Regions from separate parts of the Proteus vulgaris genome, predicted to be linked through region 2. Evidence: predicted binding sites of a transcription regulator. Region 2 holds the regulator's gene; each other region holds the start of a gene.

Region 1 (11,274 bases), 170 kb from region 2:
CGTGATCACCTATTGTCTTTCCTTGATCAAGAGATGTCTGATGCACTTTCTTATCACTTCTGGAATAACGGTATTGTTATTCGTCATAATGAAGAATACGAAAGCATTGAAGGTGTCGATGATGGTGTTATTGTTCACCTAAAATCAGGTAAAAAAGTCAAAGCAGATTGCCTACTCTACGCAAACGGCCGAACAGGAAATACAGACACTCTAGGCTTAGAAAACGTCGGTATTAAAACCGATAGTCGTGGACTCGTTTCTGTTAATGCCCACTACCAAACCAGTTGTAAACACATTTATGCTGTAGGTGATGTCATTGGTTATCCAAGTCTAGCTTCAGCTGCTTATGATCAAGGTCGTATTGCGGCTTTGGCAATCACAACGGGAAAATCAGAAACACACTTGATTGAAGATATTCCAACTGGGATCTACACCATTCCTGAAATTAGTTCTGTAGGTAAAACAGAGCAACAACTCACTGCAATGAAGATCCCTTATGAAGTGGGTCGTTCTCAGTTTAAACATCTGGCAAGAGCACAAATAGCAGGTATGAATGTGGGGAGTTTAAAAATTCTCTTCCACCGTGAAACCAAGCAAATTTTAGGTATTCACTGCTTCGGTGAACGTGCTGCAGAAATTATTCATATCGGCCAAGCGATTATGGAACAAAAAGGTGAAGGTAATACTATCGAATATTTCGTTAATACGACCTTCAACTATCCAACAATGGCAGAAGCCTATCGTGTTGCTGCACTTAATGGTTTAAACCGCTTATTTTAATGCGTTTTGTTTTTCTGCATAAAATGCGGTCATATGTTCACGGATTGTCTCTGCTAACTGCTCATAACGATTACGCAAAGGCGATCCGGGACGATAGACTAAGATAATAGAACGTGATGGATTTGGATCTGTACATTCTAAGTAACAAACTCCATCACGTTTTTGCTCTTGAGGTACTGATAAATCAGGTAATAGGGTTATTCCACTACCAGCAGCGACCATATTACGTAATGTCTCTAAACTCGTTGCTCTAAAATGAGTATCTTCTTTTGCGCCCGCTTGAAAGCAGAATCCTAACGCTTGATCCCGTAAACAGTGCCCATCTTCTAGCATCAATAAACGTTGTCCCGCTAAGTCGCCCATTGGCACAGACTCACGTTCATGCCACGGATGCCCTTCATAAATCGCTAATTTCATTGGCTCTTCAAATAAAGGAACTTCAATAAACGGCGCACTCTCTTTAACCATTGCTAAAATTGCACAATCAAGCTTTCCACTATCTAATTGAGCTAATAAGCTATGAGTTTGTGCTTCATGAAGGTACATCTCTAACTTAGGATAGTTTTTATGTAACTCAGGGATAATATGAGGCAACAAATAAGGACCGACAGTAGGGATCAGCCCGATATGTAAAGGCCCTGCCATACTTTCGCCTTGCAATGAAGCCATTTCTTGTAGCACTTTGACTTCACGTAGAACAGTTTTCGCTTGATCCACCAGCAACAAACCTTGTTGCGTAAACAGAACCTTACGGCTAGTTCGTTCAAGCAACATTACACCCAATTCATCTTCAAGCTTACGAATTTGACCACTTAATGTTGGCTGACTCACATGGCAAGAATCTGCCGCACGACGAAAATGTTTATGCTCAGCTAGAGCCACCAGATATTCCAAGTCACGGATATTCATTGCAGATCCCACATTTATTGCTGATAGTTAATGTCTATAGATAATATAGTAACTGATAAATTTTTCTATCAGTCGAATGTTATTCTGTCTCTCTTTTTTGATATTTTCTTAATAAATAAATCTAATTACTTCATATTCTAAAGAATTCAAGATGAGCATAGATATTATCGGCAATTCAAAATAAAAAAACAGGGCAATAAATACCCTGTTCTTATGGAATAACAGTAAGTTGTCTTAAATAAACTCTTTTTTTTATTTATCCATACTGAGTGTTTCTTTTGCTTTTTCTATCGCACAAGCGACCTGTTTTTGAGAAACGCCCCCTTTTGCAAGACGTTTATCTAAACATGATTGAAGTGATAAAATATCGTACACATCAATCATGATTTTATCGTTAAACATCTGTAATTCAGAAAGAGGAAGTTCTTCAATTGCTTTACCTTGCTCAATGGCACAAACAACCACTTCACCCACAATATGGTGCGCTTCACGAAATGGCACGCCTTTAGCAACAAGATAATCTGCCAGTTCAGTAGCATTAGCATAACCTTGTTTAGCGGCTTCTTCACAGCGAGAACGACGAATTTGAATGCCATCAAGAACTAATGTTGCCATATGCAAACAATCAGACCATGTATCAATAGCGTCAAACAGCCCTTCTTTATCCTCTTGCATATCTTTATTGTAAGCTAAAGGCAGACCTTTTAAGGTCATCATCATGCCCGTTAATGCACCTTGTACTCGTCCACATTTTCCACGGATAAGCTCAAGTGCATCTGGATTTTTCTTTTGAGGCATTAACGATGAGCCTGAGGTCACTTTGTCTGATAATTCAATAAAGCCCGCTTCACCACTATTAAAGAAAATAAGATCTTCTGCAAAACGAGATAAATGCACCATCCCAATAGATGCGCAAGATAATAGCTCCAATACATGATCACGGTCAGATACACTGTCTAGACTATTGTTAGTTGCACTCGCAAAACCTAACCATCCCGCTAATTGTTCACGATCGATATCATAAGCTGTGCCTGCTAATGCACCGCATCCCAACGGACTGATATCCAAACGTTTCAAAGCATCAGCTAAACGGCTTTCATCTCTGGCTAACATTTCATTGTAGGCCAAACACCAGTGTGCGAATGTTACTGGTTGAGCGCGTTGTAAATGGGTATAACCCGGCATCACTGCATTTTGATTTTGTTCTGCGGTAATAACTAAAGCTTTTTGTAGCTCAACAATCGCTTGGCGAAGATGAATGACCTCTTCTTTGCACCATAGTTTTAAGTCTGTTGCGACCTGATCATTACGGCTACGACCTGTATGTAATTTTTTACCTAAATCACCGACTTTGGCAATAAGCTTACTTTCAACCCAACTATGAATATCTTCTGCATCACTTTGTAAAATAGATTGTGGGTTTGCTGTTACTTCTTCTGATAATTCATTTAAAGCTTGCTCAAGTTGAGCTTGTTCATCTTGCGATAATACACCCACTGTGACTAACGCTTTAGACCAAGCTACTGAGCCAAAGATATCCTGTTGTGCCAGTCGAAAATCAAACCGCAGTGAATCATTGAATTGTTTAAACCGTTGATCAGCTTCCTGACTAAAACGTCCACCCCAGAGTGCCATAATCGCTTCCTGTATTTATTCTGTGTAATAAAAGAGAGTAAGAGTGATGCGTGTTAGCACCACTCTATTGCCTTACGTTATTTCTTGCTCAGTGCACGAATACGTGATGGCAGGGAATACAAACGGATAAAACCTTCAGCATGACTGTGATCGTAAACTTCATCTTCACCAAAGGTTGCAAATTCCTCAGAGTACAGGCTATTTTCTGATTTTTTCTGAATGGCATTCACATGGCCTTTATAAAGCTCTAAAACCACTTCGCCATTCACATCTTTTGCCAGCGATTCCGCAGCCGCTTGTAGTGAAGCACGGATTGGCGTAAACCAACGACCGTCATAGGCTACATACGACATCTCTAAACCGAGTTGTTGACGCCATTTAAACGCATCCCTATCAAGAACTAGTTGCTCAACACCACGCAGAGCAGCCATCATGATAGTGCCCCCTGGAGTTTCATAGCAGCCACGAGATTTCATTCCCACTAAACGGTTTTCAACAATATCAATACGTCCGATACCGTGCTTAACACCTAATGTATTTAATGTATCTAAACACTCAAAAGGTGATTGTGTTTTACCGTTTACAGCGACAACTTCACCCGCTTTAACTGTAACAGTGACTAATTCTGGTGTTTCTGGTGCTTTCTTAGGATCGACAGTCCATGCCCAACAATCTTCATTTGATGCATTCCATGGGCTTTCTAATACACCACCTTCCGTTGAGATATGCCATGCGTTTTCATCGCGGCTATAAATTTTCTCAAGTGTAGCCGTAGTGGGAATATTACGGACTTTCAGATAATCCAGCAGTGCTTCACGAGAACGTAAATCCCACTCTCTCCAAGGCGCGACGACTTTTAGTTGCGGAGCAAGAGCTGCATAGGTGCTTTCAAAACGAACCTGATCGTTACCTTTACCCGTTGCGCCATGAGCAACAGCATCAGCACCTAATTTTAATGCCAATTCTACCTGAGCTTTAGCAATAACTGGACGTGCCATTGAAGTACCTAATAAATAGCTACCTTCATATAAAGCACCGGTTTTTAACACAGGATAAACATAGTCTTTGATAAACTCTTCACGTAAATCAACGACGTAACACTCAGATGCTCCTGACGCTAACGCTTTCTGTTCTACGCCAACTAAATCATCACGGCTTTGCCCAACATCAGCAACAAAAGCAACAACTTCACAGTTATCGTAATGCTCTTTTAACCAAGGAATGATCGCCGAAGTATCTAATCCGCCTGAGTACGCTAGTACGATTTTCTTAATACCTTTAGTCATAGTGATAACCTTCAATTCCTAATTTGTTTAAATTCAGCCAACTATCAAATAGTGATAAGATTTATAGAGTCATTTTTAAGCTAAAATACGGGTGCCTACTGCAACACCATTAAACAGTGCGGTTAGTTTTTCAGCATGGCGCCAACTGGCAATTTCAACGGGTCTACCAAGTGTTTTAGCCGCTTCTAACGCTGCATTTACTTTCACAATCATGCCGTCAGTGATAATGCCTTGATCAATTAATGTCTGTGCTTTTTCGGCTGACATCTCTGCTATCTTTTGACCTTTACCATCTAAAATGCCACTAACATCTGAAAGCAACACTAAATCAGCACCCAATGTTTCTGCGATAGCGGTTGCAGCTTGGTCTGCATTGACATTCATCAGCTCACCTTTCTCAGTCATACCGATAGAGCTGATAATAGGTAGATAGCCTGCCCCCAGTAATAAATTAAGTAAATCTGGAGAGCCGGGAGTTGCATTTCCTACATGGCCTAACTCTTCATTAATTTGAGTGACTTTTGCTAATTGCCCATCACCCAAAGAAAGCCCCACCCCATTAAGCCCAAACTGAGTTGCCCACGATAACAAGGTTTTATTGGCACTTCCGGCCAATGCTCCTGTGATGATATCTATCTGATCAGCGGGTGTAACACGCAGGCCTTGCTTTTTCACGACAGGTAATTGCAATTTACCCATCAATTCATCCACCAAACAGCCACCACCATGTACGATGACCAAAGGGCGAGAGTGTGTTGAACGATATTGTTGTAATGCGGTGAAAAAACGTGTTAGCGCTTCTTCGTTATCAAGGAGTACACCACCCAGTTTGATAATTAATGGTTCCATGAAACTTCCCTACTCATTATTTAAATAAGTGATTCGGTTTCAGCGAAACCAAACCGAATATTCATACATTGCACCGCCTGCGCTGCGGCCCCTTTTAACAAGTTATCTTCAACACCTACTACAATCAGATGTTCGCCTTGTTGAGCAAACCCGATATCACAAAATGCAGTTCCTACCACGGCTTTTAATGCAGGTAATCCTTTGTCATAAACACGCACTAATGGCTTGTCTTGATAAGCTTCATCAAAGACTTGTCTGATTTTCTCTTGTGTCACGCCTGCTTTTAACTTACAGGTGATAGTGGCTAAGATCCCTCTGGCAAAATTGCCTAAGTGGGGGGTGAAAATCACATCAATGCCCAGATGTGTTGCAATCTCAGGTTGATGACGATGAGTAAACACACCGTAAGGTTGCAAACTCACTTCACAAAAACTGCTGGTTAAAGAGGCTTTTCTACCCGCACCACTTACACCGCTGGTGGCATTAATGACTGGCCATTGCGCGGTATCTAACAGTCCCGCTTCCACTAAGGGTTTTAATGACAACTGAGATACCGTTGGATAACAACCCGGCACAGCAATTAATTGCGCCTGACTGATAATGTCAGCATTCCATTCAGCTAATCCATACACTGCCTGTGATAACCAATCTGTATTCTTATGCTCGAATCCATAGTATTGTTGATAAAAATGCTTGTTTTGTACTCGATAGGCACCCGATAAGTCGAACACCACACAACCTTGCTCTAAAAAAATCGGGGCAATATCATGGCTGACCTCATGGGCTGTTGCTAAAAAAACGATATCAATATTTTCAGCCGCTTTAACAACATCAACCATTGGCTCTAAAGGGAGATCCACTAAGCCACGATATTGAGGATGAAGTTCAGAAAAGCGTTTTCCTGCATCTGCACTTTGAGCTGATACCATCAGTCTGCTCAAATTCACATGAGGATGCTGCTGAAGATAGGCGGCTAATTCAGCGCCAGTGTAACCACTTGCTCCTACAATCAGAGTATTTAACATGTCATTCTTACCTTGTACTATGAACACAAACCGATTAATGTATTTTTATTCAAAAAAAGTGCATGAATATTGATACTATTATGAAGAAAGGCTGTCAACAGTGAATATTAAATTACCTACATTTATTGAGATTTATCGTCAATTAATTGCAACGCCCTCTATCAGTGCTACAGATGCTAAGAACGATCAAAGCAACGAATCGCTGATTAATTTGCTTGCTAATTGGTTGGAAACATTAGGTTTTTCAATTGAAATTCAACCTGTACCTGAAACTCGAGGAAAATTTAACCTTTTAGCAACATTAGGAACAGGAAAAGGCGGGTTATTACTCTGTGGTCATACTGACACGGTGCCATTTGATGAAGGTCGTTGGACACAAGATCCTTTTACACTGACAGAAAAAGAAAATAAGTTATACGGCTTAGGCACTGCAGATATGAAAGGCTTTTTTGCTTTTATTCTTGATGCATTACGAGATGTAGATACTAACACGTTAACTCACCCTCTTTATATTCTCGCCACGGCAGATGAAGAAACCTCTATGGCAGGTGCACGTTATTTTGCCGCCAATACAACAATCCGCCCTGATTTTGCCATTATTGGCGAACCAACATCCCTAAAGCCGATTCGTGCTCATAAAGGGCATTTATCAAATGCAATACGCATTACAGGGCAATCAGGACATTCTAGCGATCCAGAAAAAGGGGTGAATGCGATTGAGCTAATGCATGAATCCATTACTCACCTTAGTACACTGCGCGATACGCTAAAAACACGCTATAACAACCCTGCATTTGTTATCCCTTATCCGACCATGAACTTTGGTTATATTAATGGTGGTGATGCAGCAAATCGGATTTGTGCTTGCTGTGAATTACATATGGATATTCGCCCATTGCCCGGGCTTACATTGCAAGATTTAGATGATTTACTACACGAAACATTAGCGCCCGTAAAAGCACGTTGGCCGGGTCGCTTAAATGTTGAAGCGCTACATGATCCTATTCCCGGTTATGAGTGCCCGACCGATCATAAAATGGTTGCAGTCATTGAAAAGTTATTAGGTGAGAAAGCACAAACAGTGAACTACTGTACTGAAGCGCCATTTATTCAAGATCTCTGTCCTACCTTAGTATTAGGCCCAGGTTCAATTGAACAAGCCCACCAGCCTGATGAATTTATTGATATGGCATTTATTGAACCAACTCGTGAATTGATGGGACAATTAATTGAAAACTTCTGTTTAACAGAAAAAACGCAATAATAAAAAACCCTATCGGCTTATGAACTGACCCCAGTTGATAGGGTTTTTATCTTCAATTAATACTCTAAATAATTCGAGTTACGGGTAGGCGATTAGCGTAACCAATTAGTTTTGGCTAGTTGAACAATTTCATCACCTCGACCATTAATAATCGCTTTCATCATATACAAGCTAAAACCTTTTGCCTGTTCAAACTTAATTTCAGGAGGCATAGAAAGCTCTTGTTTTGCAGTTACCACATCCACAATCACGGGGCCATCATGTTCAAAAGCCTCTTTCAGTGCCTTATCCAGATCTTCACCTTTTTCAACGCGAATACCTTTGATACCAGATGCATTAGCAATGGCAGCAAAATCAGGGTTATGCAAATCTGTTCCATCAGTTAAATAACCACCAGCTTTCATCTCCATCGCCACAAAACCTAATACGCTGTTATTAAAAATAATCACTTTCACTGGCAAATTCATTTGCGCTAACGAGATAAAATCGCCCATTAACATGGTGAATCCACCATCACCACACATTGCAACAACTTGGCGTTTTCTATCTAATGCTTGTGCACCAATAGCTTGAGCCATCGCATTTGCCATAGAGCCATGATTAAACGAGCCCAGCAAACGGCGTTTTCCATTCATTCCTACATAACGAGCCGCCCACACTGTTGGTGTTCCGACATCACAGGTAAAAATGGCATCATCATTTGCCAACTCACTCAATTTGCGTGCTAGATATTGTGGATGAATAAGTTCTCGTTCACTTGGTTGTGCAAGTGCATCCAAATCTTGTCGTGCTTTTGCGTAATGTTTCAACGAGGCATCAAGGTGAGAGGTATCTGTTTTCTCTTTTAAACGAGGCTGTATCGCATTTAGTGTTGCTTTAATATCACCAATCATTGCCATATCGACATGACAATGTGAACCGAGGCTGCTTGGATTAATATCGATTTGAATAATATTGGCTTTTGATGGATAAAACGCACGATAAGGAAATTGTGTTCCTAATAGCACCAGTGTATCTGCATTTTCCATCGCATGATAACCTGATGAAAAACCAATTAATCCTGTCATTCCTACACTGTACGGATTTTTCCATTCAATGTGCTCTTTGCCTCGTAATGCATGTACAACAGGTGCTTTTAAAGTTTGAGCCAATTTAATCACTTCATCGTGTGCCTGAGCGCACCCTGCACCACACATTAAAGTAATATTTTTTGCGTTATTCAGTGCATCAGATAATTTTTCGATTTCAAAACGATTAGGCATAACCAGTGGAAACTGCAACGGATACCAATTTTCATGTGCATCTTCTGGAGCCGGTTTTAGCGCAACATCTCCCGGTAAAACCACAACCGCTACCCCTTTTCTCAAAATCGCGGTTCGCATAGCGATAGCGAGAATTTGCGGGATCTGCTCTGGGTTTGAGACTAATTCACAATAATGACTGCATTCACGGAAAAGCTCTTGAGGATGAGTTTCCTGAAAGTAATTGCTACCAATTTCAGCAGAAGGAATATGCGCAGCAATGGCTAGCACAGGAACATGATTACGATGGCAATCAAAAAGTCCATTGATAAGATGTAAATTTCCCGGTCCACAAGAGCCCGCACAAACCGCCAATTCTCCATTGACTGCGGCTTCTGCGCCTGCAGCAAATGCGGCCACTTCTTCATGGCGGGTTCCCATCCACTCAATCGTTCCCATCTTTCGCAAGCTATCACTTAATCCATTGAGAGAATCGCCTGTCACGCCCCAAATACGTTTTACACCTGCATTATGGAGTACTTTAGCAATATAGGTTGCAACTGTTTGCTTACTCATGGTGATGTCTTTCCTCAGTTTTGGGTGAATTGTATCTCTGTGAGCTAAGCCTATTTCCTTGTGTTTTTTGATCTCTGTCCTTCACTTACTTACAGAGAAATTTGTTTCATTAACTCAAATATAAAGAATAACACCAATCACTATAATGTCACTGTCGTGATAAAGTTAGCATCGGTAAAAAATGTAAAAATAAAATATCACTTACAAATACATTCATTAAATTTATAATAATCGCATTAAATAAGAATATATCTCATTAATAACGTATTATTATTTACTAAATAATGGACAAAAGTTATTTATAGGATTATTTTAATAATTAAAATAATTTTTAATTATAGTTTTTTACATCACATCTTTATTAACAATTAAGCTGACTCATTTCAGCCTTACCCACTGTCTTTATTAAAAAATTTAACTTTCTTCTATTTGTTAATAAATTTATCACCATTGTATTATTTCATACTCCATGAAAAAGAGGTATGAAGTAAACATGACATTGGTCACGCTACCTTTTGCTTTTTGTCCTCTAAAATAAAGCCTGATTATTTTTCGACGGAGATTAACGGATGGACAAAAGTAGAAGTCCGATAAAGGTTTTCTTTATTAGTATTCTGGCAGTCCTTTTCTTGATTTTTATTTCACAATACGTGATTGGTAAAAAAGAAATTAAGATTGGCATTGCAGTAATACCTATTCTACCAATGCTCTTTGCTGTCATTATTGGTATGTGTATATCTGCTGGATTTACCCGTAAAAAAATTAAAGTATGGGGTAAATTATTTACAGAAAAAGAAGAAGGCTTCTGCGGTAAAATGGTGGGTTTTAGCCTACTTATTTTAGGTACGCAATATGCAGGAATGATTGTTCCTAATATTAAAATGATTTTAAGTGTCGGTGTTCCTTTATTTGTTCAGGAACTAGGAAACTTATTACCTGTATTAATTGCAGTTCCATTAGCAATTAAATTTGGATTTGGTCGTCGTGCAATTGGTGCTTGTTCATCTATTAGCCGTGAACCTTCTATTGCTGTAATTCAAGGTAAGTTCGGTACAGGCTCACAAGAATATATTGGTGTATTAGCCATCTATTTATGTGGTTCTGTTATTGGTACTTTGTGGTTTAGTGTATTAGGTAGTATTGCTCCATTAACAGGATTACACCCACTTGCACTCGCTGCAGGCTCTGGCGTGGGTTCTGGTTCAATGTTAAGTGCTGCATCAGGTGCGTTAATTAATGGTCTTGATGAAGCATTAGCACAGCAAGTATTAAGTGTTGCCGCTGCATCTAACTTATTATCATCAGCACTTGGCGCACTGTCATTAACCTATTTAGGTTTACCTCTTTCAGAAAAAATTTATAAAATTTTCACCAGAGGCAAAACTGCATGAAAAATATAATTATTGATATGAAATTTGTATTCGTTGCTATTTTACTGGCAATGTTTACTCAGACGTTAACATCAGGGATCGCTCTTTATGCAATGTGGGATAGCTTTATTGCTATGTCATTAGTGGTATTTATTTCACTCGTTGCAAAACATTATTTACCTTCATCTTTACCAACATTTGCTTATGCAACAATTATTGGGATACTTATTTGTTTACCCGAAACACCAGTAAGAGATTTCTTTATTAGTTCTATTGGTAAAGTCTCTTTCTTATCTTGTTGTGTTCCTTTATTAGCATTTGCTGGTTTATCTGTTGGTG
Region 2 (11,274 bases):
TCCCAAGACCTGCACCATCAGCAGCGCCTTCGATTAATCCAGGAATATCAGCAACAACAAAGCTCTGATGATTATCCATACGTACCACACCTAAGCTCGGTACTAAGGTGGTAAACGGATAATCGGCAACTTTAGGTTTTGCTGCCGATACTGCACGAATAAACGTTGATTTACCCGCATTCGGCATACCTAACATACCTACATCGGCTAATAACATTAGCTCTAAGAGAACATCACGAGATTCACCCGGAGTACCCATAGTACGTTGGCGTGGAGCACGGTTAACCGAAGATTTAAAGCGAGTATTACCTAAACCGTGAAAGCCGCCTTTAGCGACCATTTGTTTTTGTCCGTGAACAGTTAAGTCAGCAATAATTTCATTGGTGGCTAAATCACGGACTCGTGTTCCAACAGGAACACTAATTGTAATGTCTTGACCACGCTTACCGGTGCAGTCACGGCTGTGACCATTTTCACCACGTTCTGCGCGATAAGATTTTGTAAAACGGTAATCAATTAGAGTGTTGAGGTTTTCGTCTGCAATCATGTAGACATCACCACCATCACCGCCATCACCACCGTCTGGTCCCCCATTTGGGATATATTTTTCGCGACGAAAGCTCACACAGCCGTTACCACCATCGCCCGCGACGATCAGGATCTTGGCCTCATCAACAAATTTCATGATTTTACTCCGTATAGTAGCCATTAACGTGCTGGATGGCCGAAATTACCCAGAGATGGCCTTTTTTAAATATAAAAAGCCCCGCAACAGACTTGCAGGGCTTTTGACTCGGTGCTTAAAGGACCAGTAATTATTCAGCTTCGATGCTGATAAATTTACGGTTGTTTGGACCTTTAACTTCGAACTTAATTTTTCCGTCAGCTAATGCAAACAGGGTGTGGTCACGACCACAACCAACGTTAGTACCTGCATGGAACTTAGTACCACGTTGACGAACGATGATGCTACCTGCTAATACAGCTTCACCACCGAAACGTTTAACACCCAGACGTTTTGCTTCGGAATCACGACCGTTACGAGTCGAGCCGCCAGCCTTTTTATGTGCCATTGAACTACTCTCCTAAACCTTAAGCGATACCAGTGATTTTAACATCAGTAAACCACTGACGGTGGCCCTGTTGTTTACGGCTATGTTTACGACGACGGAACTTAACAATCTTAACTTTCTCGCCGCGACCGTGAGCAACCACTTCCGCTTTAACTTTAACGCCCGCAAGGATTGGAGCGCCAATTTGAATATCATCGCCATTAGCGACCATCATTACAGTGTCAAACTCGATTGTTTCGCCAGTAGCTACTTCAAGTTTCTCTAAACGAATAGTTTGACCTTCGCTGACTCGGTGTTGTTTACCACCACTTTGGAAAACCGCGTACATATAAACTCCGCTTTCCGCACACTCCCAATATGTATAATTTGAGTGCACAATTAAAATATTCACATAGGGCGCGAATTCTACGCAAATTTAGTGCCGATGACAAGTACAGATCGCAAACTAGCATTAAAAAAAAGAGTTTTTTATGCGATATTTATTTCAGCCATTTTTAAAGTACAATCTAAATTATAAGAGAGTAAAATCTATGGCATGATCATTTTTTATTAATAATAACGCGCTCATTGGCGAGCCAAAGTCGAAAAAACATGAATTTAGAATCTATTATAAAACTAACATCCGCTGATATGGCTGCGGTAAATGAGGCAATCCTTTACCAGCTTAATTCAGATGTTTCTTTGATAAACCAACTTGGTTACTACATCATTAGTGGTGGTGGTAAAAGGATCCGACCAATGATCGCAGTGCTCACTGGACGAGCATTGGACTATCAAGGTGACAAACATATCTCGGTCGCAGCGCTTATCGAGTTTATTCATACTGCAACGTTGTTACATGATGATGTTGTTGATGAATCTGATATGCGTAGAGGAAAACAAACGGCAAATGCCGTCTTTGGAAATGCAGCAAGTGTGCTTGTTGGCGACTTTATTTATACACGATCTTTTCAGATGATGACGGATCTTGATTCAATGCGTGTATTAAAATTAATGTCTAGCGCCACCAATGTGATCGCCGAAGGTGAAGTCTTACAATTAATGAATTGTAACGATCCTAATATTTCTGAAGATGACTATATGCAAGTTATTTACAGTAAAACAGCGCGTCTATTTGAAGCGGCTTCTCATGCGTCAGCCATTCTTTCTGGTGCCACACCTGAGCAAGAAAAAGCATTCCAAGATTATGGACGTTATCTTGGTACTGCTTTCCAGCTCATTGACGATCTGCTTGATTATGATGCTGACAACAGTCAGTTGGGTAAAAACACAGGCGATGATCTTGATGAAGGCAAACCTACGTTGCCATTACTTCATGCCATGCATAATGGTAATGAAGAAGAATCTCAATTAATTCGCCAAGCTATTGAGCAAGGTAATGGTCGCCATTTATTGGATACCGTTTTAAATACCATGAAACAAAGTGGATCTTTGGAATATACCCGCCAAAAAGCAGAAGAAGAAGCAGACAAAGCAATTGAAGCTTTATCTATCATACCTGATTCACCTTATAAAGAAGCGCTTATTGGGCTTGCTCACGTTGCTGTACAACGTCAATCGTAATCCTAATAATACTACCCCATTAATGGTATAGAAAAGCCTGCCAGAGCGACTATGTCGACTCTGGTGGGTTTTTTAATTTATTGAGTACTTCTTCATTTTCTCGCTCAATTGCGTCTTGATTATCAGCATCAATATAACTAATGAGCTTTGCTAACCCTTCTCGAAGCACAAACTTCACAATTTTTTCACGTTCTGATTTGGTTAATTGATAATACGCTTCCACCCAGATCAAAAAAGCATCCTGACGCTTTGATAAATACTCTGCGGGAGGTTCATGTGCAGCTAATACCCCAATGACCTCATCAGGTAGACTTTTCACTGAATACTCGACAGCTTTCCCCTGCACACCACGTTTACGGCGATTTTCCCACCCTTCACGACGCGCCATCAAGTTCACTCCCTGCGGTGAGTTAGGTAACCCCGCAAGCCCCACTAATTCTTTCGCTGTATACCATTCTTTTTTCATGATCTCATCTCACATTCAACTAAGAGGTTAGTCAGATAGATATCTGTTGCGGATAACGCAATAATAGATTCTTTAAACTCGCCTAATCATTGACGAGTTTTTCTAAAAAACTTCTAATACCATCCCGCAATATCAGCTCTGTTAATGTTTTTTGTTCACCATCATTTAGTTGTTGGAATGCTTTCACCCAGATAACGAGTGGCTCCTCTTTTTTATTTAGTTTGTAATGTGCTAATGGTTCATAAAGTTCCAGAGCAATTAAAGTTTTATCTGGTAAACAAGAATAATGATATTCAACACCATTACCTTGCTTATTCTTTATCTTTTGTTTTTGCCAAAATTCACGTTTAGCTTTTGCATTTACACCTTGTGGTGATTTAGGTAATCCACCTATACCCGTCAATTCCTTTGCCGTATACCACTCTTTTTTCATTATGTTTCTCTAAAATTGTTATCAACTTCAAAAAAGAAATTATTAAGAAAAAAATCAGAAATCTTTTTAGAAAAATAATGTTATTTTATTTTCTAAATAATCAGTTTAAATGCTTTAGGACATTTCTAATAAACTGTTATTTATACCACTAACACAGCAATTAATTTTATAGAAAAAGGATTAAAAATGATTTCAAGGAAATCTGATTGGCATCCTGCCGATATTATTGCCGCACTTAGAAAACGAGGAACAACACTTGCTGCCATCTCTCGCCAAGCAGGGTTAAGCTCTTCAACACTCGCTAATGCACTGTCACGCCCTTGGCCTAAAGGAGAAAAAATCATTGCTGATTATCTTGGTGTTGCTCCTTCTGAAATTTGGCCAAGCCGTTATTTTCATCCTGAAACAGGAGAATTACTTGAACGAAAGATTCGTGACAAAACTAATAATTAACTAATAATTACATACATTATAATTAATAAAAAAAACCGCTGATACTATATCAGCGGTTTTTATTTAATTTTGCATTATTTTTATAGCAAAAAAAGTATTTCTTTATTTATTAATAAATTCTTCACCAAGAATTATATCTTTTTTCAATACGTCTAACATGCCATTAAGAGATTGTTTTTCAAAATCACTTAATTTACCAATAGATAAATATTCCTCTACACCGTTTTTACCTAAAAGAATAGGTTGTGCAAAGAAACGGGCATATTCTCCGTCACCTTCTGTATAGGTACATTCAATAACATTTTTCTCGCCATTTAAAGCGCGAATTAATGAAAGACCAAAACGAGCCGCAGCTTGTCCCATTGATAATGTTGCTGATCCACCACCAGCTTTCGCTTCTACAACTTCAGTACCTGCATTTTGGATACGTTTTGTCAGTGCTGCGATTTCATCATCTGTAAATGATACGTCAGCAACTTGAGAAAGTAGAGGAAGAATGGTGACACCAGAATGCCCACCAATAACAGGAACATTGGTTTTCAGAGGATCTTGGCCTTTTAATTCAGCAACAAAAGTATTAGCACGAATGATATCAAGTGTGGTGATACCGAAAAGACGTTTTTTATCGTAAACACCTGCTTTTTTAAGTACTTCAGCAGCAATAGCAACTGTCGTATTTACAGGGTTAGTAATGATACCGATAAGTGCTTTAGGGCAATTTTGTGCTACCTTTTCAATTAAGTTGCGCACAATGCCTGCGTTAACGTTGAAAAGATCTGAACGATCCATACCAGGTTTACGAGCAACACCCGCAGAAATCAGAACAACATCAGCGTCTTTTAATGCAGGAGATGGATCTTCGCCGGCAAAACCTTTTACAGTCACTTGAGTTGGGATATGGCTTAAGTCAGCTGCGACGCCCGGTGTGACGGGAGCGATATCATATAAAGAGAGTTCACTACCAGCTGGAAGCTGATTTTTAAGAAGAAGTGCCAGTGCCTGACCAATACCACCCGCTGCACCGAGAACTGCTACTTTCATTCTGATACTCCTTAGTTACGAGATAGTGGAACGCCTTAGAGAGACTCACTATTACGCAATACACCTTTTGAAAAACAATTATTTAACAGCAATATTGCATAATAAGGCATTTATAGTGGAAAATAATACTTTGGTTATTCTAAACAAATTGCTTATCTGTTAATGAGATAGTGGGCACTCTTTTGATAAATAATTCCAATAAATTGGGTAAAATGTTAAGTGGCACTATCTCCTTATGATAATCATTTAAGCTTATCATTTATTTAACAAATATTTTACTTCCTTAAATTATCACATTCAAAGTCGATAAATAAAACTTTTTTGCAGTACATTCTACTTTACAATTTTCAGTAGATTACCTCTCACCTTTCATCGTCTTTTGTTGCATAAAAATTCACTTCTCTGCATAATACGCAGGTTATTGATAACTCACTAAAGGTGAACTATGCGCGTTCCTTCTAAGCAAGAAGACTTGGTTAAAGCGTTTAAAGCCCTGCTGAAAGAAGAAAAATTCAGTTCACAAGGCGAGATTGTGACGGCATTACAAGAGGCCGGATTTGATAATATTAATCAATCCAAAATCTCTCGTATGCTAACAAAATTTGGTGCAGTAAGAACCCGAAACGCCAAAATGGAAATGGTATATTGCCTTCCAACTGAACTTGGCGTACCAACAGCAAGTAGCCCATTAAAAAATTTGGTACTCGATATCGACCATAACCATTCGGTTGTGGTGATAAGAACGAGCCCAGGTGCGGCACAACTTATTGCACGTTTATTAGATTCATTAGGCAAAGCAGAAGGGATCCTTGGCAGTATTGCAGGTGATGACACTATTTTCTCAACACCAGCGCCAGGATTTTCAACAGAAGAGTTGCGAGATGCAATCCTAAACCTGTTTGATCAGGAATTATAATCGCTTTACTCTAACGTCCTAAAATAAGCCACTAAACATTCAGTGGCTTATTTTTATTTATTATTAATACTGATTCTCTGATCCTTTAGGCTGAGCTAATTTTTTAAGCAGCTTTTCATGTATCCCACCAAAGCCACCATTACTCATAATTAAAATATGATCGCCCGCTTGTGCTTCTTTCGCAATCATATCCACTAATGTATCAAGATCGGTACTCCAACGAGCGGGTTGTACGCAATGCTCTGCAATATCACTCACTAACCATTGAATATTCGGTGGCTGGAATAAAAATACTTCATCAGCTCGACCTAATGCTGGGGCGATATCATCCTTGCTAATTCCCATTTTCATGGTATTTGAACGAGGCTCTAACACCGCAATAATACGCGCGGTTCCACCGACTTTACTGCGTAACGCTTCAAGCGTTGCTAAAATCGCCGTAGGATGGTGTGCAAAATCATCATAAACACTGACCTGATTAACTTCACCACGTAACTCTAAGCGACGACGCGCATTAACAAACTTATCTAATGCTTCACAAGCGTCATCAGGTAAAACACCAACATGGTGTGCAGCAACTATTGCCATTAAGCCATTTTGCATGTTGTGTTCACCAGAAAGCCCCCAACACACTTCTCCGACTCGCTCACCTTTATGAAACACCTCAAAATGACTACTGTCATTAGTGAGTTTTTTAGCTTGCCAATCGCCTGTTTCACCCGTGAATTCTTGTTCGCTCCAACATCCCATTCCAATGGTCTGTTTTAAATTTATATCGTTGTCAGGCATGATGATTTTTCCGCTGCCTGGAACAATACGAACTAAATGATGGAATTGTTTTTGAATTGCCGCTAAATCGTCAAAAATATCGGCATGATCAAATTCAAGGTTATTTAAAATCAGTGTGCGAGGTGAGTAATGTACAAATTTAGAACGTTTATCGAAGAAAGCGCTATCATACTCGTCGGCTTCAATCACAAAGAAAGGACTTTCACCTAATTGTGCTGAAACTTGGAAATTACCAGGCACACCCCCAATCAAAAAACCCGGCTTATAGCCACAATCTTCTAAAACCCAAGCTAACATACCTGCCGTTGTTGTTTTACCATGAGTTCCTGCAACCGCTAATACCCAACGTTCAGGTAAAATATAATCATGTAGCCATTGAGGGCCTGAAGTATAAGGCAGACCTTTTTCAAGTACAGCTTCAACACAAGGATTTCCTCGTGTCATTGCATTACCAATAATCACCATGTCAGGAACAGGTTCTAATTGTTTAGGGTCATATCCCTCAATCAGTTCAATTCCCTGATTTTCTAATAAGGTACTCATTGGTGGATAGACATTAGCATCAGAGCCTGTGACTTTATGTCCCTTAGCTCGAGCTAAAATGGCAAGACTTCCCATAAAGGTGCCACAAATACCAAGAATATGAATGTGCATGAATTTCTGTCCAATAGCATGAAGTTGGTCACTATTCTAACGATCAAAAAGCAGATAAGGAACGGATTAACCTTTGAATCATTCGATTCTTTGGCTAAACTTGCCACCACCAAGGAGATTTTCCTCCTTTTTTACTTTACCCACTCACATTCAGGACCTGCGTCATGAAAACATTAGGCGAATTTATCGTCGAGAAACAACAAGATTTTCCCCATGCAACTGGCGAACTTACTGCATTACTTTCGGCAATTAAGCTTGGGGCTAAAATTATCCACCGTGATATTAATAAAGCAGGGTTAGTCGATATTCTGGGTACTAACGGTGTTTCTAATGTTCAAGGTGAAGCCCAGATGAAACTGGATCTTTACGCGAATGAGAAACTAAAAGCGGCATTAAAAGCACGTGGTGAAGTTGCGGGTATCGGATCAGAAGAAGAAGATGATATTGTAATCTTTGAAGGTGATCGTGCTGAGAATGCTAAGTATGTTGTACTAATGGATCCTTTAGACGGTTCGTCGAATATTGATGTAAACGTTTCCGTCGGGACAATTTTCTCTATTTACCACCGTATTACGCCTATTGGCCAATCTGTAACATTAGATGACTTCTTACAACCTGGTCATCGTCAAGTTGCAGCAGGCTATGTCGTTTATGGCTCATCAACCATGTTAGTTTATACAACAGGTTGTGGTGTTCACGCCTTTACTTATGACCCTTCTTTAGGTGTGTTCTGCCTATCTCATGAAAGTGTGCATTTCCCACCAACAGGAAATATGTACTCTATCAATGAAGGTAACTACATCAAATTCCCATTAGGTGTCAAAAAATACATTAAGTATTGCCAAGAACAAGATGCAGCCACTAATCGCCCTTATACCACTCGTTATATCGGTTCTTTAGTCGCTGATTTTCACCGTAACTTACTGAAAGGTGGCATTTATATCTATCCAAGCACTGCAAGCCACCCTACTGGTAAATTACGTTTACTCTATGAATGTAACCCAATGGCGTTTTTAGCAGAACAAGCTGGCGGTAAAGCGAGTAATGGTAAAGAACGTATTCTTGATATCGAACCTAAAGAGCTTCACCAACGTATGCCTTTCTTTGTAGGTACTAAATCGATGGTTGAGCAAGCTGAAAGCTTTATGGCGCAATATCCAGACGAAGAATAATTCATTGGTCTAGCTCCGACATAGATAAACCGGGCTTCTTTTTCGTCCGGTTTTTTCATCTTTGGAAATAGAACTTCCTTTTATTTACTGCTTATTTTTACGTCATAACGCAACATGTTCGGCAAAAAACGGGTATTGTTAAAAACTTTTCGCTATACTACAGGCCACGTAAAATTAATTTTTTTATAGGAAATTTTTTATGAGCCTGAATCATGTTCCTGCTGGTAAAGAACTACCAGAAGATATTTATGTTGTTATTGAAATCCCAGCAAATGCTGATCCTATCAAATACGAAGTTGATAAAGAAAGTGGTGCACTGTTTGTTGACCGTTTTATGTCAACTGCAATGTTCTACCCATGCAACTACGGTTACATCAACAACACATTATCTTTAGATGGTGACCCAGTAGACGTTCTGGTTCCAACTCCATACCCATTACAACCAGGTTCAGTTATTCGTTGCCGCCCTGTTGGCGTACTGAAAATGACTGACGAATCAGGTGAAGATGCGAAACTGGTTGCAGTACCACACACTAAACTGAGCAAAGAATACGATCACATTAAAGATGTGACTGATCTACCAGAACTGTTAAAAGCACAGATCAAACATTTCTTTGAGCACTACAAAGATTTAGAAGCGGGCAAATGGGTTAAAGTTGACGGTTGGGAAGACGTAGAAGCCGCTAAAGCTGAAATTCTGTCTTCTTTCGAACGTGCTAAAAAATAATTCTGACGCTATCAGAATAACTAACTAAGTAAGTTATTATTTTATAATTTACTGATGAATAAGCTCTTCTTATTGAAGAGCTTTTTTATAATGGTACTACTCTTTTCTTCAAACACATTATACGTAATCTACCGCTTATCAATGTAATCGCAATACCGACTATCATTAATGTATAACCCACTAATTTATTTTATTAGATTAAACAACGATTAATTATAAATACTATTTTCGATTAAAATTATTCCCCTTTTATAAAAATAAAAACGGCTCAATATTCCTATCAAGCCGTTTTTGCATAATATTGAGTAAAAGGGTAATAACCGGTTACTCTTCTTCGTGGCGCTTTAACCAATCACCACATTTTATTTCACGTAAACCATCCACAGGCTTTTGATAAAGGTAGATCCAAGCACTGCCATAAGGCGTTGAAATCAGTTGTCGCTTGTAATCCTGATCATTCTTTTTCAATTCATCAAGCTCTGTCAAGATAGAAGGGGTTATCCGATAAACTTCGCACTCTATCTCTCCTTCACCTTCAATAACCGCAGGGTAAAACCCTAAATCATAGAGTTTGTACCCCACTAACTTATGCTCACCTAAAAGTTGCGCATACGTCATCCAGTGATGGTTACCTTGGTTTTGCCGTAAACTTCCATAAACAATAATTCGCATATAATTTAAAACTCAAATTGATAAAGCAGATCTATTGCCTGATTCATACCAGACACTGCTTGTAAATACAACCTGGGCATCAAGCGATAACGTAAGGTTAACGTCGCTAGCGAATCAAATATACCCACTCCATACTTCACTTGTAGATCGTTCGTTATCTTACCGCTGACCACAACTTGTGAGTTATCCCCCACACCTTGTGTATCAAGCGCTAAATCCGAAACACCAAAGGTTTCACCTATGCGCCCTACAAGCTGACCACTCTGACCAACGCCTAATCCTATCAGCATTGCTGTCATTTGTGATGAATCAGCATCACCACTGTCTAGACCTTCGCCTCTTAACAAGTAAGATAATGCTTCTTGTTGTGTTTTAGCCGGCTCAGAGAAAATTTCCACTTTAGGCTGGTCAGCAAGTCCTGTTACCCGAACCCCTGCAATGACATTATCTGCGGTATTATCTGGATTACGAATAGCCTCGATATTTAAGTAAGGTTGATCAACAGGTCCCGAGAACAAGATTTGGCCCTTACGTACTTGTAAGTCTTGTCCATAGGCTTTGAATGCCCCTCTTGGAATATCAACTTGCCCATTTAAACCTAGCCCTTGTTTATTCTGATTGACTTTAAGTGTTCCCGTCAATCGGGCGCTAAGTCCAAATGCGTCCAGCGTCACATCATCACCAATATTAATCGCTAAATTACTTTGAATTGGAATCGATGTCTCTTTTGGTGCTATAGGTTGCAAGTTTTTATCTAGCATCACTTCATCAGAAGATGCCGATACCGCTGATTCTGGTAATTCTTGAACCACAATACGAGCCCAAGGGATATCAATACGACCATCTAATTTCAGTAAATGAGGGCCAGCCTCAAAGACGAGATCAGGATTAACATCAATACGCACCATTGGAGGCAATGACACTCGTAGCTTATTACCATTAGCGGCGACCACTGCCCGCCATTCATCTAACTTACGCCAATCGGCATTCCCAGTAAGATTCAAATAACCTTCTGGCGTTTCAATTCTGCCGCCTAAGTCCGATGTTGCTCCATTGAATCGAACATCAACATTACCTTTCGTAATATCAAATGGGATCCAATGCCCAACCACTTTTAATTGATTAATCCCGAATTGACCAAATAACAGTGGCGATTGAGCACTTCCTCCTAAACGTAATTGAGCGCCAATATTCCCTTGAGCAATTTCACCTTTACCTAAGAACGGTTTAATTAAATCTAATGTCAAATTATCAATATCAACCGTACCTGATAGTTGGCGCTTTTTCTCAAGATCGGCAACATGTACATTACCTT
Region 3 (11,274 bases), 1.1 Mb from region 2:
CCATCTAGTGCCTGCTTTACCGCAAAAAACCTTACAAATTGAATTCGGTATTGATAATAACGTTGCCGATTTTCGTAGTAAATCTGATGCATATATCGGTTATTTAATCGGTAATCGTAGTTCTGGAACACTTGCAACATGGTTACAAGATCAAGGTTTAGCTGAAAGTATTAGCGCATTTTCAGAGCCGTATATCGATCGTAACCAAGGCTCCTTTACGATTTATGTTGCACTAACAGATAAAGGTTTAGCGCAAAAAGATAAAGTTATCTCAGCCATCTTTTCATATCTTCGTTTAATTGAGTCACAAGGCATTAGTCAGCGCTATTTTGATGAAATTGCGAATGTTTTAGATCTCTCATTTCGTTATGGTTCTATTGTAAGAGATATGAATTACATAGAAGGCATTTCAGATATGATGTTGCGTTATCCAATCAAAAATATCCTGAATGCTGATTATATTGCCGATAATTATGAACCTTCAGCAATTCTTTCTCGCCTAGGATCACTTACGCCAGAAAAAGCACGTATTTGGGTGATAAGCCCTAATGAACCGTCTAATAAACAAGCTTATTTTGTTAATGCACCTTATCAAGTTGATAAAATTACAGCTAAACAATTAGAAACATGGCAGAAGTTGTCGGATGATATTTCATTATCCTTACCGACACTTAACCCATATATTCCTAATAATCTGTCGTTGATTGACGCTGATAGTAAAATCACTAAACCACAATTATTGTGGCAAGATAAAAGTGCTCGCTTGTTCTATATGCCATCACACTATTTTTCTGATGAGCCAAAAGCCAGCGTTACATTAAGTTTAGTAAATAAGAAATCAGACATTACGGTTAAACAGCAAGTTACACAAACCTTAACTGATTATCTTGCTGGTTTAGCACTTAGTGAATTATCTTACCAAGCTTCTGTTGCAGGTATGAATATCTCATCCTCATCAGGACAAGGCATTGATTTTTCAATGAATGGTTATACACAACATTTACCAGAATTAGTTAATGCAACATTAAAAAGCTATATGAGCTTTGAATCAACGCAAGAAGAGCTTGAACAGGCTAAATCTTGGTATCGTGAACAACTTGAAGTAACTCATAACCTAAAAGCGTTTGAAGCAGCTATGCTGCCAGCTCGCCGATTAAATACTATTCCGTATTATGAAGAAGCTGACAAACTCAAAGCATTAGAGTCAATTACACTACAAGATATTATTGATAACCGCCGTGAAGTGATTAAAAACGCAGCACTTCAAGCACTGATTGTTGGTAATTTAACGCCAGAGCAAAGCCGTGATATAGCGAAATCTGCACATGAGTTATTAGGTAATCAAGGAACAGAATACTGGATTGGTGAAACACTAGTATTCAATAAATTAGATGCCGTTGAATTTCAAAATAAATCAAACAGTACAGATAATGCTTTAGGCGAACTTTATATCCCTACTGGGTATAGCCGCCTTGAAGGTCAGGCTATTTCTTCTGTGTTAGCTTCAGTTATTAAACCTTGGTTTTATGATCAATTAAGAACAGAAGAGCAACTTGGTTATGCTGTATTTGCTTATCAAGGCACTATGGGTGAACAGTCTGGCCTAGGTTTCTTATTACAAAGTAATGCTAAACCTCCGGTTTACTTAAATGAACGTTATAATGCATTTTATCAGCAAGCCTACGAACGTTTGAAAAAAATGAGTGAGGCTGATTTTAATCAGTATAAGCAAGCAATTATTACTGAAGTTAAACAACCACCTCAAACTTTCTATGAAGAAGTCTCTCTTTATCGAAATGATTTCCATCGTAATAATTTAAAATATGATGGACGAGAGAAATTCTTAGCTGAGCTTAATAAAGTGACGTTAAAACAAGCTATTGAGTTTTATGAAAAAGCAGTAATAAAACCAAATGGTTTTGTGTTTGTTTCTCAAATAATTGGCAAAGATGGTAAAGATGCTGATTACGCGCAAAATAAAAAATGGAAACGTTATACGACAGTCAGTGAATTACAAAAAACGTTACCAGTTGAGGAAATTAAAGAGTGAGTGAAGCGATACAGGCACAGCCATTAAATCCTTATACACTTCCTTTGTACCAAAGGCGCCTTATTGAGGCGTCTGCGGGTACAGGTAAAACCTATACCATTGGATTACTGTATTTGCGATTACTTCTTGGTTTAGGGGGAGATTCTGCGTTTTATCGACCTCTAAGCGTTGAAGAGATCTTGGTTGTGACATTTACAGATGCGGCAACCGATGAATTACGTGCACGTATTCGTAAAAATATCCATGAGCTAAGGCTTGCCTGTATCCGTCATGATGTTGATAGTGGTGACAAAACATACCAAGAATTACTCAAACAAATTCCTAATAAAGAGTTAGCCGCGCAGTGGTTATTAGAAGCTGAGCGTCAAATGGATGAAGCTGCTATTTACACTATTCATGGATTTTGCCAGCGTATGCTGGCAAACAATGCATTTGAGTCAGGTGTATTGTTTGAACAAGTCTTGATCCAAGATGAATATGAGCTGAAAAAACGTGTTTGTGCTGATTTTTGGCGTCGCCACTGTTATCCCCTTTCTTATGATGTTGCTAATGCGGTTAGCCAGATTTGGTCTGGTCCAGAGCAGCTACTTTATGAAATACAGCCTTATTTACAAGGTGAGATGCCAGAAATAGAAGGTGTGGCATTAGACAGCGAAAATGAGTCGGTAAAAGAGCGACATCAAGCTGTTATTGAAGCCATTAATAAGGTGAAAGCGCGTTGGAATGAACATCATCATGAAGTTGAAGCGTGGATAACGGCCTCAGGAGTGGATAAACGAAGTTATAGTAGCCGTTTTTTACCTAAATGGATTGAAGAAATCACGTTATGGGCCGCAACGCTTGAAACAAAAAGCTATCAGTTACCTGATTGCTTGGTTCGTTTTTCTCAAGAAATTTTAAATGAAAAAGCGACCAAAGGCCCTGCTCCTGAGCATATTCTTTTTGTTGAAATTGAGAGTCTAACAAAACAAAGCTTAACACTGCGTGATGTTATTTTAGTGAATGCTATTCCCGAAATACGCCAAGGTATTGAAAATGAAAAAATGCGTCGGGGTGAAATGGGATTTGATGATCTCTTAACACGCTTAGATAGAGCATTAAAACGTGAAGGGGGAGAAGCATTAGCACTGGCTATTCGTGAGCGTTATCCCGTTGCAATGATTGATGAATTTCAAGATACCGATCCTCAACAATACCGTATTTTTGATGCTATTTATGGTGAGCATCAAAACAGTGGGTTACTTTTTATCGGTGATCCTAAACAGGCAATTTATGCTTTCCGTGGTGCTGATATTTTTACTTATATTCAAGCGCGAAAACAAACAACACACCATTACACTTTAAATACTAACTGGCGTTCTGCTCCGGGAATGGTGAATGCGGTTAATAAACTTTTTATGCGTTCTAGTGCTCCGTTTTTATTTGAGCATATCCCTTTTATTGAGGTGAGTTCTGCTGAAAAAAACCAAGATATGGCTTTTATTTACCATGGTAAATCGATCTCACCTTTTAACTTTTGGCTTGCTGAAGGTGAAAGCCTATCAACGGGAAATTATGAGCAAATTATGGCAACGCAATGTGCAGCTCAAATTCGTGATTGGTTATCAGCAGGCGATCAACAGCAAGCATGGCTCCTAGAGCAAGGTGAAAAAAAATCACTGACATCGGCTGATATTATGGTGCTGGTTCGTAGTCGTAGAGAAGCATTACTTATTCGTGATGCACTAAACTTACTCTCTATACAATCTGTATTCTTATCAAACCGTGAAAGTGTATTTGAAACCAATGAAGCTAAAGATTTGCTTTGGTTACTGCAAGCAGTTGTAACGCCAGAGAAAGAGCGTGTTTTAAGAGCCTCTTTAGCTAGTCGGTTATTTGGTTTTAGTGCAAGAGAAATTGATAGCCTAAATCGTGATGAACAACGCTGGAATAGTTATGTAGAGAAATTTGCTGACTACTATGTATTATGGCAAAAACGTGGCGTTTTACCGATGTTGCGTAAGATTATGATGGATAATCAGATTGCCGAGGATCTACTTGCCAGTATTGATGGTGAAAGGAGACTCACTGATATCATGCATATTGGCGAATTATTGCAGGAAACCTCGTTACAGCTTGATAGTGAACATGCGCTTATTCGTTGGTTAGCACAACAAATTTCTCATCCTGATGCGCAATCAGAAAGCCAACAAATGCGTTTGGAAAGTGACCGAAATCTTGTGCGAATTTGTACTATTCATAAATCCAAAGGCCTTGAATATCCTATTGTCTGCTTACCTTTTGCTTGTAACTATCAAGAGCAAAAAGGGGCGCTTTATCATGACAGAGAAAAATTTTACGCTAAGTTAGATATTTTTAGCAGGCCTGAAAGCTTGCGTTTAGCGGATGAAGAACGTTTAGCAGAAGATTTACGCCTACTTTATGTAGCATTAACTCGTTCTAAATTTTGTTGTTATGTGGGCGCTGCGCCATTGGTGAAAGGGAATAAACGTAAATCGGGACTGACTGATCTTCATAAAAATGCTTTAGGGTATTTATTACAGCAAGGTGAAGAAGGGAATAGCGAATTATTACATCAATCAATCCATGCATTACTCGATGAAAATATTAGTGTGATCACGCTCGATGAAGTTTCAGCACAACGTTACCAACCTCAGTTAGTCAATGAGGCAAAATTAGAGGCTGCAGTATTTAAACGTAAAATCCATGATAATTGGCGTATAACCAGTTATTCAGGACTAACTTATCAACATTCAAATCGCGGATACCATTTCGATTTGGGCGATATTGAGGCTTTAGTGCAATCTATTGCTCCTGGATTGGATACTGATGCCAAAGGTGAGAAACAACGAGAAGAAACAGATGAAAATTCGATTCATCATTTTCCTCGTGGTGCGGTTGCGGGAACATTCTTACATGGCTTGCTTGAAGTCTTAGATTTTTCTCAACCCATTGATGAACAATGGATGCAAGAGCAATTAACGGCTCAAGGATTTGATGAAAAGTGGGCGCCATTATTAGTAACATGGATGGAAACACTGTTTTATACCCCTCTTAATGATGATGGATTATGCCTTGCTGATATCCCTAAAACACAACAACTTGATGAGTTACAATTTTATTTGCCAATTGAACAAGAAATAACATCATCTCAGTTGACTCAATTAATAAGTCAGTTTGATCCCTTATCAAAACGTTGTGCTGCTTTACAATTCCAGCAAGTAGAAGGCATGTTAAAAGGTTTTATTGACTTAGTGTTTTGCTGGGAAGGGAAATACTATGTGGTGGATTACAAATCAAATTGGTTAGGTGAATCGAGTGAAGATTACACTCAAGAAGCGATGGTCAATGCAATGATAGATCACCGTTACGATTTGCAGTACCAACTCTATACATTAGCATTACATCGTTTTTTACAGCAACGCATTCCAGATTATGATTACAAAAGCCATTTTGGGGGAATTTATTATCTTTTCTTACGTGGTATAGATAAAGCACACCCTGGAAATGGAGTTTATGCTTATTTACCTGATGAGGCGTTTGTTTTGGCGCTAGATGCGTTATTTACAGGCAAAAGTATGAAAAGTAGCACTCCTGATGTAGTCGATGAGAAATAAAAATGATCAAACTATTAGAACAAGCGATTACACAAAATGTATTACGACCGTTAGATCTTCGATTTGCACAAATGCTGGTGGAAGATGAAAATCCGATTTTACTGTTTATCTTTGCTTATTTAAGCACTCAAACAGGAGCTGGACATGTTTGTTTGCCATTAAATATTATCAAAGAAAATCAATTGTTTGATGGTAGGCAAGACGAACTTGCTCGCGCTATTTGGCAAAGAATGGGAGAGCCTTCTACTGATCAAATAATTGAAGCGTTAATACATAGTCATTGTGTTAATCAAGGTGGTGATAATTCTCCATCACCTATCATTTTAGATAATGGGCTTCTTTATCTGCAAAGAATGTGGAGCTATGAAGAAAAAGTGGCTCAATTTTTTAGGCAAGAACATCCGGTGGTTGATATTGATGAAAATGCATTAATTAAAGCACTCAATCAGCTTTTTCCAACAGCAAAAGAAAATAAAGAAACTAATTGGCAGAAAGTAGCTGCCAGTGTTGCTATCACTAGCCCTATCTCTATTATCTCTGGCGGTCCAGGAACAGGAAAAACCACAACGGTGGCAAAAATCTTGGCTGCTTTTGTGATGCTTACTTCGAATGAGAAACCCATTATTCAATTAGCAGCACCAACTGGAAAAGCTGCTGCCCGATTAACAGAATCCCTAGGTAAAGCACTTGCTCAACTTGCTTTAAGTGAAGAAGAAAATAAGTGGATGCCAAAGCAAGCACAAACTATTCATCGTTTGTTAGGGGCTCAGCCGGAAAGCCAGCAAGTGCGTTACCATAAAGATAATCCATTACAACTTGATATTTTAGTGGTTGATGAAGCGTCAATGGTTGATTTACCTATGATGGCTCGCTTAATTGATGCACTCCCACAGCAATGCCACGTTATTTTCTTGGGAGATAAAGACCAACTCGCTTCTGTTGAGGCTGGAGCTGTATTAGGGGATATTTGCCGTTTTGCGGATGATGGTTTGAGCCAAAAGCGATTTGATAAAATTGATTATTTAACACAAGGTGAGTTATCAAAATCTGCAGATATTATCTCTGTTTCTAACACACCCGTTTCAGTTGTTAGTGATTCACTTTGCCTATTACGAAAAAGCTATCGATTTGGCTCGAATTCAGGAATTGGTCAACTTGCTTTTGCTGTAAACCAAGGACAGACTAAAACAGCGCTGACATTGCTGAAGAAGGCAGTAATTACGCCTCAACAAATTGAAATGGCACTAGATACTCAAGATGTGAATTTTATCCCATTAGAGAGTGATGAAAACTATTTACTGATGATACAAGATGCAGCACAAACCTATCGACAGTATCTCTCATTGATAGCAGAAAAAGCCACTCCTGATGCGATCCTTAACACATTTAACCAGTATCGTTTATTGTGTGCATTAAGAGAAGGGCCATTTGGTGTAAGTGGGTTAAATGATCGAATTGAAATGCTATTGCACCGTCAACGATTAATTCGTCGCCCTACAAATAGCTACCAGAGTGACTACATTGGACGTCCGATTATGATCCAGAGAAATGATAGTACACTTGGGCTGTTTAATGGTGATATTGGTATTATGCTCAATAATGATGAAGGCGAAATGAAAGCCTTTTTCCAATTGCCAGATGGTACCTTAAAAGCCATTCAGCCTAGCCGGTTACCTCAACACGAAACGGCGTATGTTATGACAGTGCATAAATCACAGGGATCTGAATTTACACATACAGCATTAGTATTACCTGAAAAATTTTCGCCAGTGGTCAGCCGTGAATTACTGTACACCGCCTTAACTCGCGCTAAACAAAAACTTTCTCTTTATGCCTGCGAATATATGGTGAAAATGGCTATTCAAACACGTATTCAGCGTCGAAGTGGTTTAGTCGATAAGTTACGTTACTAATCTCTATCAGATAAGACAAAAACAATAAAAGACAGATATTGAGAGGGATACCTGTCTTTTTGTTTATATTTGATAGTTACTCTTTATGTAAATCTAAAATCAAAATTTTGGAGCGACGCTGATAATTGTAGAGCGCCTGCTTTTCAATGGGTAATTTATCAATTTCAGCAGGTTCAAATCCTTTTTCTTGAAACCAGTGAATACTGCGCGTTGTTAAAACAAATAGTTTTTCTAATCCTAATTGCTTAGCATGGGCAGAAATTCGTTGTAGTAATACCTCACCACGACAAGAGCTACGATAATCAGGATGAACAGCAACACAAGCCATTTCACCAATTTTTTCTGATTGATAAGGGTAAAGAGCAGCACAGGCTATAGTCATATTATCGCGTTCAATAATGGTGAATTGATCTATCTCCATTTCTAATTGTTCTCTTGAACGTCTGACTAAAATACCTTGTTGCTCTAATGGGCGAATAAGTTCGAGTATGCCACCAATATCATTGATATTGGCTCTACGAACTTTTTCTGCACTTTCCATCACGATTTGAGTTCCTATACCATCGCGAGAGAATAGCTCTTGAATAAGCGCACCATCAGATTGATAACTTAATAGGTGACTGCGCTCTACGCCTCGGCGACAGGCTTTAACGGCACCTCGCAAAAATCTGACTGTACCTGAGTGGTAATCGCCTTCGGTTTGTAGCTCTTGGATTTTATCTTCGGCTTGATTAGGTAGTAATTCAGAGACAATGTGTCCATCTTCATCGACAACACCCTGGAAAGAGCAAAAACCAATAATTTTTTGCGCTTTAAGTTTTATAGCAAGTTGTGTCGCTACTTCTTCAGATGTGAGATTAAAGCTTTCACCAGTAACAGACACTGCAACAGGGCCAATTAATACGATGGCGTTACTGTCTAATTGACGGTGAATAGCTTCTTCATCAATACGACGAATTTTTCCGCTATGACAATAATCCACGCCATCATCAACTCCCAAGGGTTGTGCAATGACAAAGTTGCCACTAACGACATTAATATGCGCACCTTGTAATGGTGTATTACTTAAACTCATTGATAAACGTGCAGTGATGTCGAGCTGTAATGTACCCGCTGCTTGTTTAACAATTTCTAAGGTTTTACTATCAGTAATACGAGTATATTTATGATAAATTGGTGAAACTTTTTGTACTTCAAGTGCCATATCAATTTGTGGTCTTGCGCCATAAACAACCACTAAACGGATACCTAAACTGTGTAGTAATCCAATATCGTTAATGATAGATGGAAAATTTTCATGTGCGATAGCTTCGCCACCCAACATAATGACAAATGTTTTGCCTCTATGTGCATTAATATACGGAACCGAGTGGCGGAATCCATCGACCAATTCGGTGCTACGCTCTTTCATAAAACCCTCTCAAGTGAATTTTTATTCGCATTTAATGTATTTTTATTCTTTTTGATGAGGAATGGCAAGTAAAATCCTATCTTATTGTTTTGCATGAGGGCAGAATATTCGTGTAAATGTGAGTAATTGTGCTGTTTTTAAGTGACAGTAGAGTGTGGATTGGGTAAAGTTTTTCGTTCTTAACTTTTTTTATCTCTTTTTAGAGTTTATTGACGTTAATCGTTTTTTTGGAATATTTTCATGAGTCATTCTGAGCACAATCAAACTCGTCGTCGTCTTATTAAAGGAATTGGCGCGTTATTATTGTTAAGTGTTAGTCCTGTTGGCTTTGCTGCGACAGCATCTATTGTTGCTGTCAGGGTTTGGCCAGCCTCGACTTATACTCGCGTGACTATAGAATCAAAAACACCACTGAAATATCGTCAGTTTGCATTATCAAACCCAGAACGTATTGTGGTGGATTTAGAAGGTATTCAGCTTAATAGCGTATTAAAGGGTATGGCTAATCAAGTTCAGACTAGCGATCCTTATTTAAAGTTGATCCGTGTTGGTCAAAATACGCCTAAAACAGTGCGATTAGTTTTTGAAGTAAAAACACCAGTACAACCACAAATGTTTACTCTAAAACCTGTTGCGGAATTTAAAAACCGTTTGGTGTTAGATTTCTACCCAAGCCATGGTGCAAATGCTGAAGATGATCCACTCTTAGCACTGTTACGTGAATATAATGATGGTGATTTACAACAAGCGGTACCAGCCCAAACAGACACCCGAAAACCGGGTAGGGCAGGGAGAGACAGACCTATCATTATCATGATCGATCCTGGGCATGGTGGGGAGGATCCTGGTGCCATTGGAAAATACAAAACACGTGAAAAAGATGTGGTATTACAAATTGCACGTCGCTTAAGAACATTAATTGATAAAGACGCCAAAATGAAGGCGTATATGACACGTAATGAAGATGTGTTTATTCCATTAACGGTGCGTGTTGCTAAAGCACGAAAAATGCAAGCTGACTTGTTTGTTTCTATTCATGCTGATGCATTTACGAATCGTTCTGCCAGAGGTTCATCTGTTTTTGCGTTATCAAAAACAGGGGCGACCAGTAACACTGCACGCTATCTTGCACAAACACAAAATGAGTCTGATTTAATCGGTGGTGTGAGCAAAAGTGGTGACCGTTATGTTGATCATGCGATGCTTGATCTTGTACAAACGGCAACTATCAATGACAGTTTAAAATTTGGTAGTGAAGTGCTTAAGTTGTTGGGAGGGATTAATAAACTACATAAGAATAAAGTTGATCAGGCAGGGTTTGCGGTATTAAAAGCCCCTGAGATCCCCTCTATTTTAGTAGAGACTGCCTTTATCAGTAATATCGAAGAAGAGAAGAAACTGAAAACGGCTAAATTCCAGCAACAAATTGCAGAATCTATTTTTAAAGGGATCAAAGCTTATTTCGCTAATGGCGGTGAATTAACCTTAGCTGACCGTAGCTAATCTCTTCCTATACCCTTTTTTATATTCCAGTAGAAAGCTAAGATCATGTGTTTTCTATTGGAATTTCTATTGTATTTTCAGCACAATAAATTTATCCAATATGTTATTGAAATAAAAGAAAATTGATGTAGTAAATCTATGATTGATAAGATCAGCTTTTTGAATTAAAAGAGAAAATAAAAATGAGAGGAAATCTTGAAGAAAAATTGGTTGCGGGAGCTGGATTTGAACCAACGACCTTCGGGTTATGAGCCCGACGAGCTACCATGCTGCTCCATCCCGCGACTGAATTTTTATTTATAGAATTGGTTGCGGGAGCTGGATTTGAACCAACGACCTTCGGGTTATGAGCCCGACGAGCTACCATGCTGCTCCATCCCGCGACTGATACTATAAACTTACTGCTTTGTGAATTGGTTGCGGGGGCCAGATTTGAACTGACGACCTTCGGGTTATGAGCCCGACGAGCTACCAAGCTGCTCCACCCCGCGTCTCCACAGAGGGGCACTATACTCAGGATCTGCTGAGTTGCAAGTTTTTTATGAAATTTTTATCGTTTTCTTTTAAAAACGGTCAGAAATAATACATGAGGATGCAATTTTAGGCAGTTATACTCGTGGTGCTTAAAGTTGTAGGAGCTGACTATACTCATTGGAGTCACATCGTTTATCTAAGTTTCTCTCTCTATTTCCACTTGTTGTGACTTAATGTTTAAAAGTCATATTGATTAGGGGATAATAGAAAACCTTAACTATCAGTATATCCATATTCATATCTTTA

What was found. Region 2 encodes ArgR, which controls arginine synthesis, uptake and breakdown. Its sites were predicted from a motif close to ANTGAATAAAAATACANT; they were not measured.
Positions count from the first base shown of each region.
Region 1: a site for ArgR is predicted at 6,521-6,538, ahead of argC (N-acetyl-gamma-glutamyl-phosphate reductase). Genes of this name have one in related genera too.
Region 3: a site for ArgR is predicted at 9,025-9,042, ahead of argA (amino-acid N-acetyltransferase). Genes of this name have one in related genera too.

Region 1 covers NZ_CP090064.1:100,152-111,425, reverse strand. Annotated here, with positions in the region: gene sthA (Si-specific NAD(P)(+) transhydrogenase) at 1-780, shown strand, start outside; gene oxyR (DNA-binding transcriptional regulator OxyR) at 772-1,689, opposite strand; gene argH (argininosuccinate lyase) at 1,942-3,324, opposite strand; gene LW139_RS00490 (argininosuccinate synthase) at 3,402-4,610, opposite strand; gene argB (acetylglutamate kinase) at 4,686-5,459, opposite strand; gene argC (N-acetyl-gamma-glutamyl-phosphate reductase) at 5,480-6,484, opposite strand; gene argE (acetylornithine deacetylase) at 6,585-7,748, shown strand; gene poxB (ubiquinone-dependent pyruvate dehydrogenase) at 7,841-9,565, opposite strand; gene LW139_RS00465 (DUF3100 domain-containing protein) at 10,135-10,956, shown strand; gene LW139_RS00460 (hypothetical protein) at 10,953-11,274, shown strand, end outside.
Region 2 covers NZ_CP090064.1:267,814-279,087, reverse strand. Annotated here, with positions in the region: gene cgtA (Obg family GTPase CgtA) at 1-685, opposite strand, end outside; gene rpmA (50S ribosomal protein L27) at 816-1,073, opposite strand; gene rplU (50S ribosomal protein L21) at 1,093-1,401, opposite strand; gene ispB (octaprenyl diphosphate synthase) at 1,665-2,636, shown strand; gene LW139_RS01400 (DNA-binding protein) at 2,686-3,102, opposite strand; gene LW139_RS01395 (DNA-binding protein) at 3,185-3,535, opposite strand; gene LW139_RS01390 (helix-turn-helix domain-containing protein) at 3,722-3,988, shown strand; gene mdh (malate dehydrogenase) at 4,091-5,029, opposite strand; gene argR (transcriptional regulator ArgR) at 5,475-5,945, shown strand; gene mpl (UDP-N-acetylmuramate:L-alanyl-gamma-D-glutamyl-meso-diaminopimelate ligase) at 6,009-7,388, opposite strand; gene fbp (class 1 fructose-bisphosphatase) at 7,553-8,560, shown strand; gene ppa (inorganic diphosphatase) at 8,760-9,287, shown strand; gene LW139_RS01360 (gamma-glutamylcyclotransferase family protein) at 9,612-9,959, opposite strand; gene tamB (autotransporter assembly complex protein TamB) at 9,965-11,274, opposite strand, start outside.
Region 3 covers NZ_CP090064.1:3,530,196-3,541,469, reverse strand. Annotated here, with positions in the region: gene ptrA (pitrilysin) at 1-2,050, shown strand, start outside; gene recB (exodeoxyribonuclease V subunit beta) at 2,047-5,667, shown strand; gene recD (exodeoxyribonuclease V subunit alpha) at 5,670-7,580, shown strand; gene argA (amino-acid N-acetyltransferase) at 7,657-8,991, opposite strand; gene amiC (N-acetylmuramoyl-L-alanine amidase AmiC) at 9,232-10,494, shown strand; tRNA gene LW139_RS16970 (tRNA-Met) at 10,702-10,778, opposite strand; tRNA gene LW139_RS16965 (tRNA-Met) at 10,801-10,877, opposite strand; tRNA gene LW139_RS16960 (tRNA-Met) at 10,909-10,985, opposite strand.